DNA from 4 places in the Citrobacter sp. GW821-FHT02E08 genome. Region 1 is predicted to be linked to each of the others. Evidence: predicted binding sites of a transcription regulator. Region 1 holds the regulator's gene; each other region holds the start of a gene.
The links. The regulator CRP, encoded in region 1, controls carbon source genes, mostly activating them, when cyclic AMP is high. The targets are predictions, from matches to a motif close to ATGTGANNNNNNTCACAT.
Positions count from the first base shown of each region.

Region 2: the regulator CRP is predicted to act here: its motif matches at 1,399-1,416, upstream of AC07UY_RS19185 (mannitol dehydrogenase family protein).
Region 3: the regulator CRP is predicted to act here: its motif matches at 3,521-3,538, upstream of udp (uridine phosphorylase).
Region 4: the regulator CRP is predicted to act here: its motif matches at 2,575-2,592, upstream of AC07UY_RS14775 (YfcZ/YiiS family protein).

Region 1 covers NZ_JBWKVL010000003.1:392,535-398,273, forward strand. Annotated here, with positions in the region: gene AC07UY_RS06160 (YccS/YhfK family putative transporter) at 1-952, opposite strand, end outside; gene crp (cAMP-activated global transcriptional regulator CRP) at 1,004-1,636, opposite strand; gene AC07UY_RS06170 (OsmC family protein) at 1,945-2,349, shown strand; gene AC07UY_RS06175 (phosphoribulokinase) at 2,396-3,265, opposite strand; gene AC07UY_RS06180 (YheU family protein) at 3,319-3,537, opposite strand; partial or broken gene AC07UY_RS06185 (hydrolase) at 3,540-4,602, opposite strand; gene AC07UY_RS06190 (NUDIX domain-containing protein) at 4,638-5,357, opposite strand; gene prs (ribose-phosphate diphosphokinase) at 5,552-5,739, shown strand, end outside.
Region 2 covers NZ_JBWKVL010000018.1:33,579-39,317, forward strand. Annotated here, with positions in the region: gene AC07UY_RS19185 (mannitol dehydrogenase family protein) at 1-1,307, opposite strand, end outside; gene uxuA (mannonate dehydratase) at 1,512-2,702, shown strand; gene yeiP (elongation factor P-like protein YeiP) at 2,769-3,341, opposite strand; gene AC07UY_RS19200 (YkgJ family cysteine cluster protein) at 3,495-3,749, shown strand; gene setB (sugar efflux transporter SetB) at 3,746-4,927, opposite strand; gene fruB (fused PTS fructose transporter subunit IIA/HPr protein) at 5,297-5,739, shown strand, end outside.
Region 3 covers NZ_JBWKVL010000020.1:16,558-22,296, reverse strand. Annotated here, with positions in the region: gene metR (HTH-type transcriptional regulator MetR) at 1-170, opposite strand, end outside; gene metE (5-methyltetrahydropteroyltriglutamate--homocysteine S-methyltransferase) at 286-2,547, shown strand; gene AC07UY_RS19930 (dienelactone hydrolase family protein) at 2,593-3,402, opposite strand; gene udp (uridine phosphorylase) at 3,663-4,424, shown strand; gene rmuC (DNA recombination protein RmuC) at 4,585-5,739, shown strand, end outside.
Region 4 covers NZ_JBWKVL010000011.1:37,242-42,980, forward strand. Annotated here, with positions in the region: gene mlaA (phospholipid-binding lipoprotein MlaA) at 167-922, shown strand; gene fadL (long-chain fatty acid transporter FadL) at 985-2,325, opposite strand; gene AC07UY_RS14775 (YfcZ/YiiS family protein) at 2,697-2,981, shown strand; gene fadI (acetyl-CoA C-acyltransferase FadI) at 3,159-4,469, shown strand; gene fadJ (fatty acid oxidation complex subunit alpha FadJ) at 4,469-5,739, shown strand, end outside.

The DNA of each region.
Region 1 (5,739 bases):
AACAGAACTGGCCCACCGGGTTATCGGGATGCTGGTTGGCGATTTTCTCCAGCGCGCCAATCTGCTTTTCCATGCTAAAGCGGGTCGGCAGGCGGTGATACAGAATATCATCGGCCAGGATGCGTAAGCGTGTGGCGACCGTTTGCGCGTTCCAGCGAATCACCTGCTCCGCATGGCTGCGTTCGACCAGCTTTTGCACCTCTTCTGGCTGATGCAGACTGACGGAGATGTGTTCCTGTAAGTCCAGCGCTTCCTGGAATGCCCGCAGCAGGCGTTTATATTCATTGTTGTGATGCGCCGACAGCATGTGCATTTGCTGGTAACACTGGGTGATGAGATCTACCGCTTTCTGTTGGCGCACCAACAAGGGTGGCAGCGCTTTTTCAGGATCCGCGTGCTGGGTGAGCAGACTGTATTTGGCTTCGCAGTAGTCGGCCAGCTCGCGGTACAACAAACTGAGTGACTCGCGTAGCGGTTGTTCACGCCAGAGCCAGAACCAAAACCAGTTAAAAAGCCCGTACCACAGGGTGCCCAGGGCATAGATCAGCAACGGCTCCCAGACGGGCATGTTACCAGCCAGGCTTAGCGTGAAAATAGCGGCGATAAGCGAGGCAGGCAGGAGTCGGGCATGCAAGGCGCTGAGTTCCGCCGTCACGCCAAGAATCAGCGTTAAACCCGTCAGAATCAGCGGCAGCGGTATTGCTTGCGCGAGCAGCAGTTGCATTGCCAGGCTGCATCCGGCAAACAGCGATGCGCCAATGACTAAGCGTTTGAAAAAGCGTTTGTGGGGGGTATCAAGCCCGGCAATGTTGCAGCAGGCGGGAACGAGAGAAAAGAGCAATCCCAGATGCAACTGGCCAATGATAAGGCCGATCGCCACAGGCAAACACAGCACCAGCGTTTGCCGCAGTGCGTAGTTGATTTCAGGGTGATAAATCAGTCTTCGCCACATCGGTGCCAACAAAAATGGCGCATTACAGGGTAATACGCCATTTCGACGGGGTTAACGAGTGCCGTAGACGACGATGGTCTTACCGTGCGCGGAGATCAGGTTCTGATCTTCCAGCATTTTCAGAATACGACCAACGGTTTCGCGAGAACAGCCAACGATCTGACCGATCTCCTGACGGGTGATTTTGATTTGCATGCCGTCCGGGTGAGTCATCGCATCGGGTTGTTTCGCCAGGTTCAGCAGAGTCTGAGCGATACGACCAGTTACGTCGAGGAAGGCAAGGTTGCCGACTTTTTCGGACGTAACTTGCAGGCGACGAGCCATCTGGGAAGACAGGCGCATCAGAATATCCGGGTTCACCTGGATCAGTTGGCGAAATTTTTTGTAGGAGATTTCAGCGACTTCACAGGCCGTTTTTGCACGTACCCATGCACTGCGTTCCTGGCCTTCTTCAAACAGGCCCAATTCGCCAATGAAATCGCCCTGATTCAGATAAGAAAGGATCATCTCTTTCCCTTCTTCGTCTTTAATCAGCACTGCCACTGAGCCTTTAACGATGTAGTACAACGTTTCTGCTTTTTCACCCTGGTGAATCAGCGTGCTCTTCGACGGGTACTTATGAATGTGGCAATGAGACAAGAACCATTCGAGAGTCGGGTCTGTTTGCGGTTTGCCAAGCACCATGCGCGGTTATCCTCTGTTATAAGCTGTCTCCAGAGCCAGAAAACGACGCTGTCTCTGGGGTTGCCAAAATATGCTTCCCGCTGCCAGGGAAGGGGGCTGCTAAAAATGTACTGCAGCCTGTAATGTGATGTCCTCTGCATACATGCAGTACGTCAATGTATTACTGTAGCATCCTGACTGTTTTAGCATAGCTTTCGCCGTGTGTCTCCTGGTGTCTCGCTTCAGCATGATGCAGGTCGCCTTCCATTGCGAGATTTGTTATGTCCGCGTAATCTGTCAGGAAAATTGAAACATTGGAGTTACGAAATATGCAAGCGCGTGTGAAATGGGTCGAAGGGCTAACCTTCCTGGGAGAGTCTGCTTCCGGCCACCAAATTTTGATGGATGGTAACTCCGGTGATAAAGCGCCGAGTCCGATGGAAATGGTGTTAATGGCCGCGGGTGGCTGCAGTGCGATTGATGTGGTGTCTATTCTGCAAAAGGGACGCCAGGATGTGACCAACTGCGAAGTGAAGCTCACTTCCGAGCGTCGTGAAGAGGCGCCGCGCCTGTTCACCCATATCAATCTGCATTTCATTGTGACTGGCAATGATCTGAAAGACGCCGCCGTTTCGCGCGCTGTTGATCTTTCTGCAGAAAAATATTGTTCTGTTGCGTTGATGCTGGAAAAAGCAGTGAATATCACGCACTCATACGAAGTGATTGCCGCGTGATCTCAGGTTGCCGGAGGGCGTGACGCTTATCCGGCAACGCTGCGCATTATTCGATTTTTTTGCCTTCCATCAGTCGCTGAACCAGCGGCAGCATAATCAACTCCATCGCCAGTCCCATTTTGCCGCCCGGCACGACTAATGTATTGATATGAGAAATAAATGAACCCTGAAGCATCGCCAGCAACCAGGGAAAATCGATCCCTTCCAGATTACGAAAATGAATAACGACAAAGCTCTCGTCTAATGACGGGATGCCTTTTGCCGCAAAGGGATTCGAGGTGTCTACCGTGGGTACACGCTGGAAGTTAATATGCGTACGGGAGAACTGCGGGGTGATGTAGTTGATGTAATCATCCATTGAGCGAACCACCGAATCCATCACCGCCTCGCGGGAGTGTCCGCGCTCGCTGGTGTCGCGGATCAGTTTTTGTATCCACTCCAGGTTCACGATCGGTACTACGCCAACCAGTAAATCCACATGGCGCGCCACGTTATGGTGCGGCGTCACTACGCCGCCGTGCAGCCCTTCATAGAACAGGACGTCGGTCGGTTCAGGCAAGGGTTGCCACGGCGTGAAGGTTCCCGGCACCTGATTCCACGGTACTGCTTCATCGTAGGTATGCAGATATTTCCGCGACTGGCCTTTGCCCACTTGTCCGTACTCGCTGAACGTTTGTTCCAGCAGACCAAAATCATTGGCTTCGGGGCCGAAATAACTGATATGCCGCCCGGCGTCCCGCGCTTTGCGGATCGCCATGTCCATTTCCGGGCGGGTATAGCGGTGAAAACTGTCGCCTTCCACCTCGGCGGCGCGTAGATTTAACTGTGAAAAAATTTTACGGAACGCGAGGCTGGTGGTGGTGGTCCCCGCGCCGCTGGACCCTGTTACCGCAATCACTGGATGTTTGGCAGACATAACAACTCCATGAATAAACACTCGTTTTAGTATAGTCGGCCCTCAGCGGGGGATTACTCGTGCAACTGCTTTTTGGGCATGATATTGACCGTTTCGTGGAGTTCAGACCACACCAGAACGGCTTCGCCACACTGTAGCTGACGTTTGACGTCGGCGACTTTTTGCGCAAGCGAACGTTCATGTTCACCATAATCGGTGCCTTCGCGCAATACAAAGCTTTCAATCAGGTTATCCAGCGTTTCAGCGGACAACTCCTGCCAGGGGATCATCATGATTATGCTTCCAGATACGTGGTGAGCCAGTCAGGGATGCGCGATTCGAGCCACATTTCCGGGCGGCGCAGCGTCCCACCGATAAAGCCGACATGCCCGCCATGCTCGGTTAATTGATACTCTACCTGCGGCGGCAGATTCTCGGGGTTCGGGATCACATGACTGTCCATAAACGGATCGTCTTTCGCGTGAATAATCAGCGTGGGTTTGGCGATCTGATTGAGCAACGGCATGGCGCTACATTGACGATAATAGTCTATCGCATCAGCAAAACCGTGAATTTTGGCAGTAATAAGATCATCAAAATCACGGATACGCCGTACCGCTTTTAGCTGCGCCAGATTGACAGGGAGCGTGCCGGGATAGGCCGCCAGCTTGCGTGACGCGTTGGCTTTGAGCAGATTGAGCAGATAGCGCTGGTAAACGCGCGAAAACCCTTTTTCCATGTGATAACTGCAGGCTTCAAGCACGAAAGGCGCGGAGACAATCACTGCCGCATCGACAGGAATACCCCGGCCTTCTTTCGCCAGCAGGCAGGCCAGCATATTGCCGCCGAGTGAATAGCCAACCGCAGCGGTGGGAACACGACCAAACTCGCGTTGTAACCACTGTAAAAACCAGGTGCCGTCTTCCGTCTCCCCGGAGTGATAAATGCGATTCAGGCGATTGGGTTCGCCGCTGCAACCGCGAAAGTGCATCACGACACCCAGCCATCCACGCTTTTGCGCGGCCTCTATGAGTCCGTGGGCATACGGGCTGTTCAGACTACCTTCAAGACCATGAAACACCACCAGACGCGGTTTGTGTTTCGCCTGATGCGGATCTTCACTCCATGCCAGATCGACAAAATCGCCGTCGGGTAATTCCAGGCGTTGCCAGTGTGGGCTGAACTGCACTTTACGGCGGATCAGTCGTGGGAGCATCGTTTGTAGATGGCGATTGCTGATGCCGCGCATCGGGCGGAACTCATACGAATCAGCGTCGGTCGGGGTCATTTCTGTGGGGGTGATTTCAACCATAGCACCAGAGCAATTAATCATCGGGAAGAATAACTATACCGCGCACACGGCTGGCAGGTTAGCCAATATGTGATTTTACGCTTAGTCAGTCAGGAGGTTACGTGAGAAAAGATGGATGTCCACCCCGGGTTTACGCCGCCAGAGACGGGCTTTACGCGTGCCTGTTGCCGCACTTTCCCCTGTCTCTTCAAACATGCCCGACGCCTCAAAACGGCGAATCAGACTTTTACGCTGAATGGCCTGACCCAGAATGATTTCGGTCGCCTCCTGCAACTGACCCTGGGTAAACGACGCCGGCAGACAATAAACGGGCAGTAACGAGTACATCGTTTTTTGCCGTAGGCGATGCAGCGCTGAGGTAATGATTTTCTCGTGGTCGAACGCCAGAGGATATTCGGCAAGCTTGTCGAGCGGCACCCAGCGGGCGTCGCTAACGCTGGCGATATGCGGCGCACAATCGGCCCAGGCGATCAGCGCGAACCAGGAGACGGTCAGGCTCCAGCCACGCGGGTCGCGGTCCGGTCCGGAGACGGTATCCAGTTGCTCCAGCCATGAAGGGGAAACCCCTGTTTTTTCTGTCAGCTTACGTAACGCCGTCGCGCGGGTGGAATCATCGCGTGCCATATCAATAAAACCGCCAGGCAATCCCCAGCGCCCTTTCTGCGGCTGCTTTGCCCGTTCGACCAGCAGGACACACAGCGTTTGTTCATGCAGGGTGAACAACACGCTATCCACTGTGACCAGGGGAGAAGGAAAGCGGCTGGCATCGTACTGGTTCAGATAGTCGGCTTCGGTTGTCATAAGGCACTCACGGTGATGTGGAACGTTCACAAGTGTACCAGCACGACATCAGGCGGCAAGGCGCGTTTTTTTCCATTACTTATCAGCTGATTAACTTCTCTGCGAAAAATTAATCAATTTTGCGCTTGCTTAATATGTGTCTTAAGGACATTATTAATTGTGTCGAAGGGACACAATTAAGGGCGGGATGAGATATGAGCGAAAAATTGACATTAACGCTGGATGAGCAGGTCTACGCCATTGCCAGCGGTGTTTTTCCGGATGGCGCTGTCTGGCTGAAGGTGACGGAGACGTTACCGCCCTCCGCTCGTCTGATGCGCATTCGCGCAGCGGCGATGCGTGATATGAACGATTTCATGCTGCTGGCGCAACTGGTTGAGGC
Region 2 (5,739 bases), on a different contig from region 1:
CTGTTTTCAACGATGGCGCGGATCTTTTCGCTCATCGGGTCGCGAACATCAATTGGCGCGCCTGCATCGTCCACCCCGCTGACATAACGCATCCAGCCAGCGATGCCCAGCGCCAGTAACGGCCAGTCAGTTTGACGTGCCAAATGCACGCGAATACCTTCCAGCATGCGTTGAGGTAGCTTTTGGCTGCCGTCCATCGCGATCTGCCAGGTTTTGTGTTTCAGCGCCGGGTTAGCAAAGCGTTCGAGCAGGCTGTCGGCATACTGCGCAAGAGAAACATTCGTGATGCGCAATGTCGGCGCCTGCTCCTGCATCATCAAACGGTATGCCGCCTCGCGAAATGCGCTGTCCTGCATGCAGTCGCTGATGTGCCGGAACCCCGCCAGATAACCGAGATAGGCCAGAAACGAGTGGCTGCCATTCAGCATGCGTAATTTCATCTGTTCCCACGGCAGAACATCCGCCACCATCTGCACGCCAGCGGCTTCCCACTGCGGGCGACCGGCGACAAAGTTGTCTTCGATTACCCACTGAATGAAAGGCTCACAGCTGATTGCGCAGGGATCCGGTACGCCCAGTTCGCGGGTAATTTCTTCCAGAGATTCGGGGGTGGCGGCAGGCACAATTCTGTCCACCATCGTGCCAGGAAAACTGACCTGTTCCGCAATCCATTTTGCCAGTTCTGTAGAACGTTTTGCCGCCATGCCCAGCACGGCGTTTTTCACTACATGGCCGTTGTCCGGGATGTTATCGCACGAAAGCACGGTAAAGGGCTTCAGCCCGCGCTCACGTCTGCGATGCAGGGCTTCAACGAGAATACCCGGTGCCGAGTGGGGTTCCGACGGGTTCTGCATATCGTGGAGAATGCGGGCGTTTGTCTCGTCCAGTGAACCGGTCGCCGGATCGATGCAGTAGCCTTTTTCGGTGATTGTCAGTGAAACGATCGCCACCTGCGGTTCACAAAATTTTTCGATAATCGCGGCGAGTGAATCCAGTTTTGCGTTCAGACACTCATTAACGGCGCCAATAATAATCGCCTGGTTGCCGTGTGCGCCTTTCTCCAGCACGGTATAGAGGTGATCTTGCGCGCGCAGATCGCTCATCAATTGATCACCGCTAAACAGGCTTACCTCACAGATTCCCCAGTCTCCGCCGTGTGAATTAAGGACCCTGTCCGTCAATAACGCCTGATGGGCACGGTGAAAAGCACCAAAACCAAAATGGACGATCCGCGTTTGCAACTGCTGGCGATCGTATTGTGGCAATAGCACATTTTCCGGAAGTCGAACGGAAGCAATAGTAGTCATTAAGCGCACACCTGATTAACCATAAATTAACAATGTCAGTGTAAAGTTATATGACAACAAATTAAATTGGTATGCCGTATTTATCCGGGTAGTGTGAGCTGGATCAATCAATCATGGGTGCTGTATTGATCATTAGCGAGATGCATGTATGGTAGTCGTCATGCAGATAAATTAATTTGGTATAACAACTTGTGAGGTGAAGCAATGGAACAAACCTGGCGTTGGTACGGACCTAACGATCCGGTATCACTTGATGATGTGCGTCAGGCTGGCGCAACGGGCGTTGTGACCGCATTGCACCACATTCCGAATGGTGAAGTGTGGCCAGTCGAAGAAATTCAAAAGCGTCAGGCGATTCTGGCGGAGAAAGGGTTGACCTGGTCGGTGGTGGAAAGTATTCCGGTACACGAAGACATCAAAACCCGCTCCGGGCAGTACCAGACGTGGATTGCAAACTATCAGCAGAGTATCCGTAACCTGGCGACGTGCGGGATTGATACTGTGTGTTACAACTTCATGCCGATCCTCGACTGGACGCGTACCGACCTTGAGTATCAGTTGCCGGACGGGTCTAAAGCGTTGCGCTTCGACCAGATTGCCTTTGCCGCGTTTGAACTGCACATTCTGAAACGTGAAGGCGCGCAGGCCGACTACACAGAAGAAGAGCAGTGCCAGGCGCTGGCGTACTTCAATGCCATGACCGCAGCGGATATTGAGAAGCTGACGCGCAATATTATCGCCGGTTTACCGGGTGCTGAGGAAGGCTACACGCTGGACCAGTTCCGCGCGCGTTTGGCGGAATATGATGGCATCAGCAAAGACGATCTGCGTGACAATATGGCGGTATTCCTGCGCGCAATCGTACCGGTTGCGGAAGAGGCGGGTGTGCGCCTGGCGGTGCATCCGGACGATCCGCCGCGCCCGATCCTGGGTCTGCCGCGTATCGTCTCTACCATTGAGGACATGCAGTGGTTGAAAGAGACGGTCGACAGCATTCACAACGGCTTTACGATGTGTACCGGTTCTTACGGTGTGCGTGCTGACAACGATCTGGTGAAAATGATTGAAACCTTCGGCGATCGTATTCATTTTACCCACCTGCGTTCCACGTGCCGCGAAGATAATCCGAAAACCTTCCATGAAGGCGCGCATCTGCAGGGCGACGTCGATATGGTTGCCGTGGTTACGGCGATTCTGACGGAAGAACAGCGTCGTAAGAAGGCGGGCGATCTGCGTCCCATTCCGATGCGCCCGGATCATGGCCATCAGATGCTTGACGATCTGCACAAGAAAACCAACCCGGGTTACTCCGCGATTGGCCGTCTGAAAGGGCTGGCTGAGGTTCGTGGGGTTGAGCTGGCGTTGAAACAAACGCAGTTCCGCGATCTGCTGTAAATCAACAATAAAAAAGGGACGGTGCTGAATGCGCCGTCCCTTTTTTGCATTTATGGTGCTGCTGACTCAGTCAGCACGGCCCATATAGCGACGTTCTTCAATATGGATGCGGATTTTTTCTCCGGCGCTCAGGTATTCAGGAACCTGAATCACCAGACCCGTGCTCAGCGTCGCGGGCTTGTTGCGGGCACTTGCTGAAGCGCCTTTAATGCCAGGTGCTGTTTCAACAATTTCCAGATCAACCGTCTGCGGCAGTTCAAGCGCCAGCAGTTGTCCATCCCAGGTCAGAACCTGCATATCAGGCATGCCGCCTTCCGGGACGAACAGCAGCTCTTCTTCAATCTGATCTTTGGTGAAGGTATACGGGGTATAGTCTTCTTTATCCATGAACACGTATTCGTTGCCATCGACGTAAGAGAAATCAACGCCGCGACGGCTCAGGGTCACGGTATCCACGATGTCGTCGCCCTTGAAACGTTCTTCGACTTTCAAGCCAGTACGCACATCGGAAAAACGCATCTTGTACAGTGTTGCAGCACCGCGGGCGGAAGGGGACTGAATATCAATATCTTTTACAATCAGCAGCTTGCCATTGTAATTCAGTACCATACCTTTTTTAATTTCGTTCGCTCTTGGCATTGAAAAAATCCTGTTGTAAAGAATGTCAAAAATATCGCGTCAAACTACTCGCGCCCGGTCATTCAGGCAAGCGGAATTCACACTTTTGCTGGTGCAAAAAAGGTGATACTGTTCGCTGCCTTCGATCCGGTGGTTAATAAAAGAGAAAACAGTATGGAATGCCGTCCGGATTGTGGAGCGTGTTGCACGGCCCCTTCGATTTCCAGCCCCATCCCAGGCATGCCTGACGGCAAGCCAGCGAATACGCCCTGTATTCAGCTTGACGACCGTCTGCGCTGTAAGATTTTTGCTTCTCCGCTGCGCCCCAAAGTCTGCGCGGGATTACAACCCAGTGCAGAAATGTGCGGGCAGTCAGCGCAGCAGGCGATGACGTTTCTGATCACGCTGGAAGCGCTTACGGCGCCTTAAACATCTTTAATACGCAGCAGACAGCCCATTGTGACGACGATCATTACCAGGGCGAACCAAAATACGGAATGAAAACTCCAGAGTTCTGCCGCAATGCCCGCCAGAGAACCGGCAATAATCCAGCCGACACGAATCGTATTGGTGTAGAGCGTGGTGGCTGATCCTGCCTGTCCCGGCATTAAATCCTGAAAATAGAGCATGCCGATCCCACCTAGTATCCCGATGTAAATGGCGTTCAGCAATTGCAAGCCGAGCAACACCGCAGGGGAGTGCGCCAGCAACATCCCCGCGTAAAAGCAGAATCCGGCAACGATAGCAATACGCATCAGCAGACGTTTGCCCAGTCGTTTAGCGAAATATCCTGCAATCAGCATTGTCGGGATCTCTAACCCCGCCGCTGTGCCCATCATGATGCCTGCCAGCTTCTCAGGCAGATGCAATTCGTTGATGATAAACAGCGGCATATTAATGATATAGAGACTGTTGGTGCCCCACATTAATGTACAAATAATAAAGAGCAGCAATGTATCGCGACGATTACGGCGGGGGGCTTCCAGGGCACCGGTCCCAAGGGGCGCTTCTTTGCGCATGGAAGGTAAAAACAGCCATACCATCACGCCACAGACAATAAACGCCACCGCCGCGCTCAGGTACATGACTGTGAAGCTGAATCCCATCGCCAGCGCATAGGCCAGCGGCGGACCTATCACCCATGCCAGCGAAACCTGCGCACGGAGTATGGAGCTGAACATCACGGCTTCACGGCCGGTCCTGTCGGCATGTTCGCGGGCAAGAGCGAACATTTGCGGGTTGGCGGTCGAGCCAAAACTACTGAGGAAAACGCCGACAAACAGCAGAATAAAGTAGTTGCGGTTCCAGGCGAACAACACACAGGCCAGCATCCCCAGCGCGCAGCAAAACACGATCAGACTTTTACGATCGCCTTTCTTATCCGAACGCCCCGCCAGAAACTGACTGACCAGAATGCCGATCACCGCGCTCCCGGTAAAAAAGAAACCAACCATTGCCGGACGGGCATGAACTTCTTCAGTCAGAAAGAGGCTGAGCGTCGGCGTCTGTAACGCACCGGCAATGCCGGTGAGAAAAGCGACGAGCAGAAACGCCCACGACGTCAGATCAAACGTTTTCGGGGTGGCGGCAACGGGGGTGTTATGCATGTTTTTATATCAATAATGTGAAGAGACGCGGAGTTTACGCTGCTCGTTAAAAAATAAACAGATACCTAAATCAAAATCGCCACGAAAAATCAAAATGGCATTTCACTCTTTTTATGCCTGGTGCTGACGTTGCTGAAATGGGGGGGTCGCTGTGGGGTTTTGCGTCAGCAATGCGTGCAACAAGGATATGGAAATGTGGTTTATATCTAACTTTTATCATCAAATGTGTAACTTTACTTGCGTGCTGACGCAGAAAGAGCAAGACTAATTGAAACGTTTCAGCGCTGTCTTGTTGTTCATGATAAACCAGATCAGCGTCTTTTTTCTCATAATGGCTGAATCGTTTCAATTCAGCAGGAGAGGAGAATCATGTTCCAGTTATCTGTTCAGGATATTCATCCGGGCAAGCAGGCCGGAAACAAAGAAGAGGCCATTCGCCAGGTTGCCGCCGCATTAGTGCAGGCGGGCAATGTGGCGGAGGGTTACGTTGCCGGCATGCTGGCGCGTGAGCAACAGACATCCACCTTCCTCGGTAATGGTATCGCCATTCCGCACGGCACCACGGATACACGCGATCAGGTGTTGAAAACCGGTGTTCAGGTGTTTCAGTTTCCGCAGGGCGTGACCTGGGGAGAAGGGCAGGTCGCTTATGTGGCGATTGGTATTGCCGCCAGCTCCGATGAACATCTCGGGTTACTGCGGCAACTGACGCACGTGCTAAGTGATGATTCCGTGGCTGAACAGCTGAAATCAGCCACGACGGCTGACGAGCTGCGCGCATTGCTGATGGGAGAAAAGCAGAGTGAACAGCT
Region 3 (5,739 bases), on a different contig from region 1:
CGCAGGGGCTGGCTTTTACGCACAAAGAGCCGGAAACCGAGGCGCTGCTCCAGATCGCTGAACTGGTGAGACAGGGCGGATTGGGTCTGATGCAACGTTGCCGCGGCGGCGGCCAGCGAACCACTATTCCGCAACGCCTGTAGCGTTTTCAGGTGTTTAATTTCGATCATGAAAGTCCTTCACTTCGGCATGAACAAATTGCGCTTGAGGAATACACATTACATTTACATTATGGATGTGTAAACATCTGGACGGCTAAATAATAAATTCATAAGAGGCAGCGACATGACAATATTGAATCACACCCTCGGTTTCCCTCGCGTTGGCCTGCGTCGCGAGCTGAAAAAAGCACAAGAAAGCTACTGGGCGGGCAACGCCACTCGTGACGAACTGCTGGCAGTGGGACGTGAGCTGCGTGCCCGTCACTGGGATCAGCAGAAACAAGCCGGTATCGACCTGCTGCCGGTAGGCGATTTCGCTTGGTACGACCATGTTCTGACCACCAGCCTGCTGCTGGGTAACGTTCCGGCTCGTCATCAGAACAACGATGGATCGGTGGATATCGACACCCTGTTCCGCATTGGTCGCGGTCGTGCGCCAACCGGCGAACCGGCGGCAGCGGCGGAAATGACCAAATGGTTTAACACCAACTACCACTACATGGTGCCGGAGTTTGTGAAAGGCCAGCAGTTCAAACTGACCTGGACCCAGATCCTGGATGAAGTGGACGAAGCGCTGGCGTTGGGCCACAAGGTTAAACCCGTGCTGCTGGGTCCAGTCACCTACCTGTGGCTGGGCAAAGTGAAAGGCGAGCAGTTTGATCGCCTGAGCCTGCTCAACGATATTCTGCCGGTGTACCAGCAGGTGCTGGCTAAACTGGCAAAACGCGGCGTTGAGTGGGTACAAATTGATGAGCCAGCGCTGGTGCTGGAGCTACCACAAGAGTGGTTGGACGCCTTCAAACCGGCCTACGATGCGCTCACCGGGCAAGTCAAACTGCTGCTGACCACCTATTTTGAAGGCGTGACGCCGAACCTCGACACCATTACCGCGCTGCCGGTGCAGGGCCTGCACGTTGACCTGATTCATGGGAAAGATGACGTGGCTGAACTGCACAAGCGTCTGCCATCTGACTGGCTGCTCTCTGCCGGGCTGGTGAATGGTCGTAACGTCTGGCGTGCCGATCTCACCGAGAAATACGCGCAAGTTAAAGATATCGTTGGCAAACGTTCCCTGTGGGTGGCCTCGTCGTGCTCCCTGCTGCACAGCCCGATCGATCTCAGCGTGGAAACGCGCCTGGATGCGGAAGTGAAAAGCTGGTTCTCCTTCGCCCTGCAAAAATGCGGTGAGCTGGCGCTGCTGCGCGATGCGTTGAACAGCGGCGATACCGCAAAACTGGCGGAATGGAGCGCCCCGATTCAGGCGCGTCGCCACTCAACCCGCGTACATAATGCGGCAGTGGAAAAACGTCTGGCGGCGATTACCGCCCAGGACAGCCAGCGTACGAATGCCTATGAAGTGCGTGCTGAAGCTCAACGCGCTCGTTTTAAACTGCCATCCTGGCCGACCACCACGATTGGCTCCTTCCCGCAAACCACGGAAATCCGCGGCCTGCGCCTGGACTTCAAAAAGGGCAACCTTGATGCCAACAACTACCGCACCGGCATTGCGGAACACATCAAACAGGCGATTGTTGAGCAGGAACGCTTAGGCCTCGACGTGTTGGTACACGGTGAAGCCGAACGTAACGACATGGTGGAATATTTTGGCGAGCACCTCGACGGGTTCGTCTTTACCCAGAACGGTTGGGTACAGAGCTACGGTTCCCGCTGCGTGAAGCCGCCGGTGGTGATTGGCGACGTCAGCCGTCCGGAAGCGATCACCGTCGAGTGGGCGAAGTACGCCCAGTCTCTGACCGACAAACCGGTGAAAGGCATGCTGACCGGCCCGGTGACCATTCTTTGCTGGTCCTTCCCGCGTGAAGACGTCACCCGTGAAACCATCGCTAAGCAGATTGCGCTGGCGCTGCGTGATGAAGTGGCAGATCTGGAAGCCGCAGGGATTGGCATCATCCAGATCGACGAACCGGCGCTGCGCGAAGGTTTACCGCTACGTCGCAGCGACTGGGCGGCGTATCTGGAGTGGGGCGTGGAAGCCTTCCGTATCAACGCCGCTGTGGCGAAGGATGACACCCAGATCCACACTCACATGTGTTACTGCGAGTTCAATGACATCATGGATTCGATTGCGGCGCTGGACGCTGACGTTATCACCATTGAAACCTCGCGTTCCGACATGGAGCTGCTGGAGTCCTTCGAAGAGTTTGATTACCCGAACGAAATCGGGCCGGGCGTGTATGACATTCACTCGCCGAACGTGCCGAGCGTGGAGTGGATTGAAGCACTGCTGAAGAAAGCCGAGCAGCGGATCCCGGCGGAGCGTCTGTGGGTCAACCCGGACTGCGGCCTCAAAACCCGCGGCTGGCCGGAAACCCGCGCCGCGCTGGCGAACATGGTGCAGGCGGCGCAGAATTTGCGTCAGGCGTAGTACTCAGACCGGGTGGCATAGCCACCCGGTTTTTTGTCATTACGTTTACTTCTTTCCGCCATACTGCGCAAACCACGCCAGCATTCTCTGCCAGCCGTCTTTCGCGGATTCTTCGTGATAGCTCGGACGGTAATCCGCATTAAACGCATGTCCCGCATCCGGGTAGACGACAATCTCCGCTTTGGCGTTGGCGGCACGGAGCGCATGACGCATGGTTTCCACTGAATCAACGGGAATGCTGGGGTCTTGCCCGCCGTATAGTCCCAGAACTGGGGCGTTCAGATCCGTCGTAATATCCACGGGTTGTTTCGGGGAGTTCAGCGTTTTGTCGCCCACCAGTTTGCCGTACCACGCCACCGCAGCCTTTAACTGTGGATTATGCGCAGCATACAGCCAGGTAATACGTCCACCCCAACAGAAACCGGTAATCATCAGACGATGGACATCACCGCCGTTGCGGGAAGCCCAACTGGCGACATGGTCCAGGTCCGCCAGCACTTGCGAATCAGGAACTTTGGCCACCAGGCCGCTCAGTAAGGTGGGAATATCGGCAAAATCGTTGGGATCGCCTTCGCGGAAATAGAGCTCTGGTGCGATAGCCAGAAACCCTTCCAGCGCCAGGCGGCGGCAAACGTCGCGAATATGTTCATGCATGCCAAAAATTTCTTGTACCACGATGACAATCGGCAGCGCGCCCTCACTGTTTTTGGGGCGAGCGTGATATGCCGGCATATCATCTCCCTGAGAGGGAATCGACGTTAGTCCAGCGATGATGGCGTCATCCGTCGTATGAACAATAGTAGAGGCAAGAGGTGAAGCTGCAGGTGCAAAACCCGGTTGTTGTGTCTTCGTCATGGTATTCTCCGTACCCTTAAGAAAATTAGCGCAATGTTAAATATAGACAGCATGCAACAAATCACATTGCCTGAAACGGTCTATCTTTTGTGCAACGGTGAGTGATATCGATAGGTTTGTGTGATGTGGATCGCTATTTTATGGAAATTCAATGCAATTTATTTACATCATGGTGATAGGTGTCACGAAAATGTTTTGAGTCCTTCGGTAGAGTGTCTTTTTGCTGCTTCTGACAAAACCAATTCACAGAGGAGTTGTATATGTCCAAGTCTGATGTTTTTCATCTCGGCCTCACTAAAAACGATTTACAAGGGGCTACGCTTGCCATCGTCCCTGGCGATCCGGAGCGTGTGGAAAAGATCGCTGCGCTGATGGATAAGCCGGTTAAGCTGGCATCCCATCGCGAGTTCACTACGTGGCGTGCTGAACTGGATGGCAAAGCAGTGATTGTTTGCTCTACCGGTATTGGCGGCCCGTCTACCTCTATCGCTGTGGAAGAACTGGCACAGTTGGGCATTCGTACTTTCCTGCGTATCGGCACTACCGGCGCGATTCAACCGCACATTAACGTTGGCGACGTACTGGTCACCACCGCTTCTGTTCGTCTGGATGGTGCGAGCCTGCATTTTGCGCCGATGGAGTTCCCGGCCGTGGCAGATTTTGCCTGTACCACCGCGCTGGTTGAAGCGGCGAAATCCATTGGTGCGACGACGCATATTGGTGTTACGGCGTCTTCTGACACCTTCTATCCAGGCCAGGAACGTTACGATACCTTCTCGGGTCGCGTAGTCCGCAACTTCAAAGGCTCCATGGAAGAGTGGCAGTCAATGGGTGTTATGAACTATGAAATGGAATCCGCAACGCTGCTGACCATGTGTGCAAGCCAGGGTCTGCGTGCCGGTATGGTGGCGGGCGTTATCGTCAACCGCACCCAGCAAGAGATTCCCAATGCAGAAACGATGAAGCAAACGGAAAGCCACGCAGTGAAAATTGTGGTGGAAGCGGCGCGTCGTCTGCTGTAATTCCCTCTTCTCTTGTAAAAGGCCGACGCGTTCGGCCTTTTTATTTTGCGTAGCCCCTCGCAGGAAATTCCTTTTAAACTGGACGTTTATACAGCACAATTCTATTTTGTGCGGGTAAAGTCTGTACCATCAGGCTTACGTCGTTTATGCAGGAGGCGTTGTGGATATCTCAATCATTGTTTATGCGGTTATCGCATTGGTGGGCATTGCGATTGGCTGGTTGATGGCCAGCTACCAGCATGCGCAACAGAAAGCCGAACAATTTGCCGAGCGCGAAGAGCTGGTCGCGGATTTAAGCGCGACAAAACAGCAGCTTGCTCAGAGCGATCACTGGCGCGATGAATGCGAGCTTCTCAACAATGAGTTACGCAGTCTGCGTAGCATTAATACCTCTCTGGAAGCTGACCTGCGTGAAGTCACCACCCGCATGGAAGCAACACAGCAGCATGCAGAAGACAAAATCCGCCAGATGATCAATAGCGAACAGCGTCTGAGCGAGCAGTTTGAAAACCTGGCAAACCGGATATTTGAGCAAAGTAACCGTCGAGTCGATGAGCAAAATCGCCAGAGCCTCAATGGATTGCTGACGCCACTGCGTGAACAGTTAGATGGTTTTCGACGTCAGGTGCAGGACAGCTTTGGTCAGGAAGCGCGGGAGCGTCACACTCTGGCGCACGAAATTCGCAATCTCCAACAGTTGAATGCACAGATGGCGCAGGAAGCGGTCAACCTGACGCGTGCGCTCAAAGGTGACAACAAAACCCAGGGTAACTGGGGAGAAGTGGTGTTGACGCGCGTGCTGGAGGCATCGGGTCTGCGTGAAGGTTATGAATACGAAACGCAGGTGAGCATTGAGAACGATGCCCGTTCCCGGATGCAACCGGATGTGATTGTGCGTCTGCCGCAGGGCAAAGACGTCGTGATTGACGCCAAAATGACGCTGGTTGCTTACGAGCGCTATTTTAACGCACAGGATGATTACACCCGCGAAAGTGCGATGCAGGAACACATTGCTTCGGTACGCAACCATATCCGTTTGCTGGGGCGTAAAGACTATCAACAGTTGCCAGGGCTGCGCTCGCTGGACTATGTCCTGATGTTTATCCCTGTCGAACCTGCTTTTCTGCTGGCGTTGGACAAACAGCCCGAACTGATTACCGAGGCGCTTAAAAATAATATTATGATGGTAAGCCCAACGACCCTGTTGGTGGCGCTACGCACAATCGCCAACTTGTGGCGCTATGAACATCAAAGCCGTAATGCCCAGCAAATTGCCGATCGGGCCAGCAAGCTCTATGACAAAATGCGGCTGTTT
Region 4 (5,739 bases), on a different contig from region 1:
GGCATTACGAGCGTTGCGTTACCAGGCTATGATCAGATGAACGAGATTGGGTATATAGACATCGTTTGACGTGCTGTTACAATCGCTCACACCTAAACAGGCGGATACGTTTTCGTACCGTCATGGATGGCAATCAGCGATAGCCATAATCAACAGGGAGACATTTATGAAGCTTCGCCTGTCGGCGCTTGCGCTGGGAACCACACTGCTGGTGGGGTGTGCGAGTTCCGGTACAGAACAGCAGGGGCGTTCCGACCCGTTTGAAGGGTTCAACCGCACCATGTACAACTTCAACTTCAATGTGTTGGATCCGTATGTCGTTCGACCGGTCGCTGTCGCCTGGCGTGACTATGTTCCTCAGCCTGCACGAAATGGCCTGAGCAACTTCACCGGCAACCTTGAAGAACCCGCGGTAATGGTGAACTACTTCCTGCAGGGCGATCCTTACCAGGGGATGGTGCATTTCACCCGATTCTTCCTGAACACCCTGTTGGGGATGGGCGGCTTTATTGATGTTGCGGGAATGGCGAATCCGAAACTGCAGCGTGCTGAACCTCACCGTTTCGGCAGTACGTTAGGGCACTATGACGTGGGTTACGGGCCGTATATGCAGCTTCCGTTCTATGGCAGCTTTACGCTTCGTGACGACGGCGGCGACATGGTGGATGATCTTTATCCTGTTCTTTCCTGGCTGACCTGGCCGATGTCTATCGGTAAATGGACGCTGGAAGGGATTGAGACCCGCGCACAGCTTCTCGATTCTGATGGCCTGCTGCGCCAGTCTTCCGACCCCTATATTATGGTGCGTGAAGCGTACTTCCAGCGCCATGATTTCATCGCCAATGGCGGGAAGCTTAAACCTCAGGAAAACCCGAACGCGCAGGCGATTCAGGACGACCTCAAAGATATTGATTCTGAGTGATGGCCTGAGGCCAATAAAAAAGGTGAGCCTGAAGCTCACCTTTTTTTATGTCCGGGATAAACTTAGAACGCGTAGTTAAAGTTGGTGCCGAACAGCCAGGCTTTACCTTCAGATTCGAACTGGTATGGGCCTTCGTTGATCGTAACGCTTTGACCGTGCATGTAAGAGACGCCGACATCAATAGAGGCATCTTTATTGAAGGCGTAAGTCGTACCTGCGCTCAGCCAGAAACGGTCCTGATCCGGAATAGAGATGGAACGCTTATCGGCCGGGACTGGGCTATCATCAAACGCGATACCGGTGCGGAACGTCCAGTTATCATCGTAATAATAGGTGGTACCTAACGCGATACGGTAAGCATCTTTAAAGCCTTCATCTTTCTGGAACAGCGTGTCGCCACTGGTCGATGTCGCTTTCAGCTCCTGGAACTGACTCCAGCTGGTGTACGCCAGGCTATAGTGAATCGCCCATTGCGGCGCAACGCGGTTATAACCGGAGATTTCCCACATTTCAGGCAGGTTTAGCGTTAAATAGCCTGACTGGGTTGAACCGCCAGTGGCGGTCGGGATTGGGAGGCCAAAACTGTTGAGTCCACTGTTCAGATCGCTACTGTAGTTACCTTTGAAGTCGATTTTCACTTCAGAACGGTACGTTAATGCGTAGCGGTTGTTTTTGTCGACTTCATAAAGGATACCGGCGTTCCAGCCAAAGCCCCACTGATTACCGTTCAGGTGAGCAATATTGGTGTCGCTTGGGATACCGTTTGCTGTCGCTGCCAATTGCTGGCCTTGCGGGGTCTGCCCGAGAGGAGACTGCATAATCTGACCCGCAACCAGTTGACCTAAGTCACCGGCATAGCGATCAATTTTAGCGCGGGCATAGACGGCATTCAGACCGAGACCAAAGCTCCAGCTTTCATTTAAGCGATACGCACCGCTTAAATTCATATTCATGGTTTCGAGGTCGGTCGTACCGCCAACTGAACCTGCGGTGTAAGTATCGTTAAACTCGGTGGCCAGACCGTAGTTAGAGGTAATAGATGCCCCGATACCAAACTGATCGTTAATTGGCGCAACGAAATGTACGTTCGGAACCCAGGCAGTTGGCGCGATGTTATCTGCGTCCAGGCTGCGACCTGACGGCGAACGTCCGCTAATATTAACATCAGGATCGATATACACTGCACCGGCTGAGAACGTCGGACGATCGAACATGGTGATTAACGCAGGGTTACGACTGACGTTACCCGCGTCGTCTGCGATAGCACCTTCGCCCGAATAGGCCCGGCCAAGGCCAGAGGAAGAAAATTCGTTTAACTGAAAGCCTGCAGACCAGGCCTGTGTGGAGATGATTGCCACTGTGACTGCGAGAGCAGACTTTGTAAACAGGGTTTTCTGGCTCATGACCATAACCTCATTGATTTATTTTTATTCAAACAATGTTACATGCCGTAACAGGAGCGCGAAGTGTAGGGTCTGAGGTACGACAGAGAAATCAGACCAGTGGCGAGAGTATAGGTCTGACCAGATAGAATGTTGCAAGTATGTTTATAAAATTTTTCAATTGTGATCTTAGAAACGCGATCCAGCTGGCAAAATTGGGGGTATGCGCACTCACCCGTTTAGGTGATTTTTGTTTTAGATCATTTTTAAGTGTGATTTCGCTCACTTATCCCATTTCACATCATTAACGACTGGAGAGGTGAATGGCGGGAGCGTAAAATATCCCCAGCGTTTATCTGGCACCTATGGTGCGAATACAGAGGAAATCTACAATGAGTAAATGCAGTGCTGATGAAACCCCGGTTTGCTGCTGTATGGACGTTGGGACCATTATGGACAACTCCGACTGCACCGCGTCGTACAGCCGTGTGTTCGCGAACCGCGCGCAAGCTGAAGAAACGCTGGCTGCGTTGACGGAGAAAGCGCGTAGCGTGGAATCCGAACCTTGCCAAATCACCTCCACTTTTACTGAAGAGTCTGAAGGTGTGCGTCTGGATATCGATTTTGTCTTCGCCTGCGAAGCTGAAACGCTGATCTTCCAGCTGGGCTTGCGTTAATCCCCTCCTTTCAAACACCCTTGTCAAATACTGGCAGGGGTGTTTTCGTAACGCTATGTAACTATTCACTGTGCCATAGCTCGCACTTTCTAATGTCTCCCCTTGGCTAAATGTAAAAAATTGGTTAAGACTGTGATCAGGTCAGACCACTTAAAATATTTTTTACAGGGGAGTGTTATGAGTCAGGCTTTACCACTGGTCACCCGTCAGGGCGATCGTATTGCCATTGTCAGCGGTTTACGTACACCGTTTGCCCGGCAGGCTACTGCATTTCATGGCATTCCCGCCGTTGATTTGGGGAAAATGGTGGTAGGTGAATTGCTGGCGCGCAGTGAAATCCCCCCCGACGTGATTGAACAACTGGTTTTTGGCCAGGTTGTACAAATGCCTGAAGCGCCAAACATTGCGCGCGAAATCGTGCTGGGTACCGGGATGAACGTTCATACGGACGCCTACAGCGTGAGCCGGGCCTGTGCGACCAGTTTTCAGGCGGTGGCGAATGTGGCCGAGAGCCTGATAACGGGCACTATCCGTGCGGGTATTGCCGGTGGGGCCGATTCTTCCTCCGTGTTGCCCATTGGTGTGAGCAAAAAGCTGGCGCGCGTGCTGGTGGACGTCAATAAAGCCAGAACGACCGGTCAGCGACTCAAACTCTTTTCCCGCCTGCGTTTACGCGACCTGATGCCGGTTCCTCCTGCCGTGGCGGAGTATTCGACGGGGTTGCGGATGGGGGATACTGCCGAACAAATGGCGAAAACCTATGGTATTACCCGTGAACAGCAGGATGCGCTGGCGCACCGTTCTCACCAGCGTGCCGCTCAGGCGTGGGCCGACGGTAAGTTAGCGGATGAAGTCATGACCACCTGGGCGCCGCCCTTTAACGACCCTTTCTCAGAAGACAATAATATTCGCGGTAACTCTACGCTGGCTGATTACGCCAAACTGCGTCCCGCGTTCGACAAAAAACACGGTACTGTGACGGCGGCTAACAGCACGCCGCTGACGGACGGTGCGGCTGCCGTTATTTTAATGACGGAATCTCGCGCCCGGGAACTGGGACTGGTCCCGTTGGGGTATCTGCGCAGCTACGCCTTTACCGCCATTGATGTGTGGCAGGACATGTTATTGGGTCCCGCATGGTCTACACCGCTGGCTCTGGAGCGTGCTGGATTAACGATGGCCGATTTAACGCTTATTGACATGCATGAAGCGTTTGCCGCCCAGACGCTGGCCAATATTCAACTGCTTGGCAGCGAACGTTTTGCCCGTGACGTTTTGGGACGGGCACATGCAACCGGTGAAGTGGATGACAGCAAATTCAACGTGCTGGGCGGGTCGATTGCCTATGGTCACCCGTTTGCCGCCACAGGTGCACGCATGATCACCCAGACATTACACGAATTACGGCGTCGGGGCGGGGGCTTCGGTTTAGTTACTGCCTGCGCGGCGGGTGGTCTGGGTGCGGCAATGGTTCTGGAGGCGGAATAATGGAAATGACATCGGCTTTTACGCTTAACGTGCGTCTGGATAATGTCGCCGTCGTTTCTATGGACGTTCCCGGCGAAAAGATGAACACCTTAAAAGCAGAATTTGCGGCTCAGGTTCGCGCCATTCTGAAACAAATCCGTGAAAACAAAGCATTGCGGGGTGTGGTGTTCATTTCCGCAAAGCCAGATAATTTTATTGCTGGCGCCGATATTAATATGATTGGTCATTGCCGCAGCGCTCAGGAGGCTGAAACCCTCGCACGTCAGGGCCAGCAGATAATGTCCGAAATTAACGCGTTGCCAATCCCGGTCATTGCCGCCATTCATGGTGCGTGTCTGGGCGGGGGGCTTGAGATGGCGCTGGCCTGTCATCAGCGCATTTGTACCGATGATGCAAAAACAGTTCTGGGCCTGCCGGAAGTACAGCTTGGGCTGTTGCCTGGCTCGGGCGGCACGCAGCGACTGCCGCGCCTGGTCGGGGTAAGTACCGCGCTGGATATGATCCTCACCGGCAAGCAACTGCGTGCCAAACAGGCGCTGAAGGCGGGGCTGGTGGATGAGGTTGTTCCCCATTCCATTTTGCTGGAAGCCGCTGTTGAGTTAGCCAAACAGGATCGGTCTGCGCATCGTGAATTACCGATTCGTGAACGCATTCTTGCAGGCCCGCTGGGGCGTGCACTGTTATTTCGTATGGTCAGGAAACAGACGGCGCAGAAAACGCAGGGTAACTATCCTGCCACCGACCGTATTCTTGACGTGTTAGAAACCGGGCTGGCGCAGGGGAGCAGCAGCGGGTATGACGCGGAAGCTCGTGCGTTCGGCGAGCTGGCGATGACGTCGGAGTCAAAAGCCTTACGTAATATCTTCTTTGCCAGCACAGAGGTGAAAAAAGACCCAGGCAGCGACGCGCAACCCGGCTCGCTCGACAGCGTAGGGATCCTTGGCGGTGGATTAATGGGCGGCGGTATTGCCTATGTTACGGCCTGTAAAGGCGGCGTGCCAGTTCGCATCAAAGACATTAATACGAAAGGAATCAATCACGCGCTGAAGTACACCTGGGATCAACTTGAAACGAAAGTGCGCCGCCGCCATATCAAGGCAAGCGAACGTGACAAACAGCTGGCGTTAATTTCGGGCTCTACCGATTATCGCGGTTTCTCTCACCGGGATCTGGTTATTGAGGCCGTGTTTGAAGATCTTTCGTTAAAACAACGGATGGTGGAGGAAGTTGAGCAGAATTGTGCGTCTCACACGATTTTTGCTTCTAACAC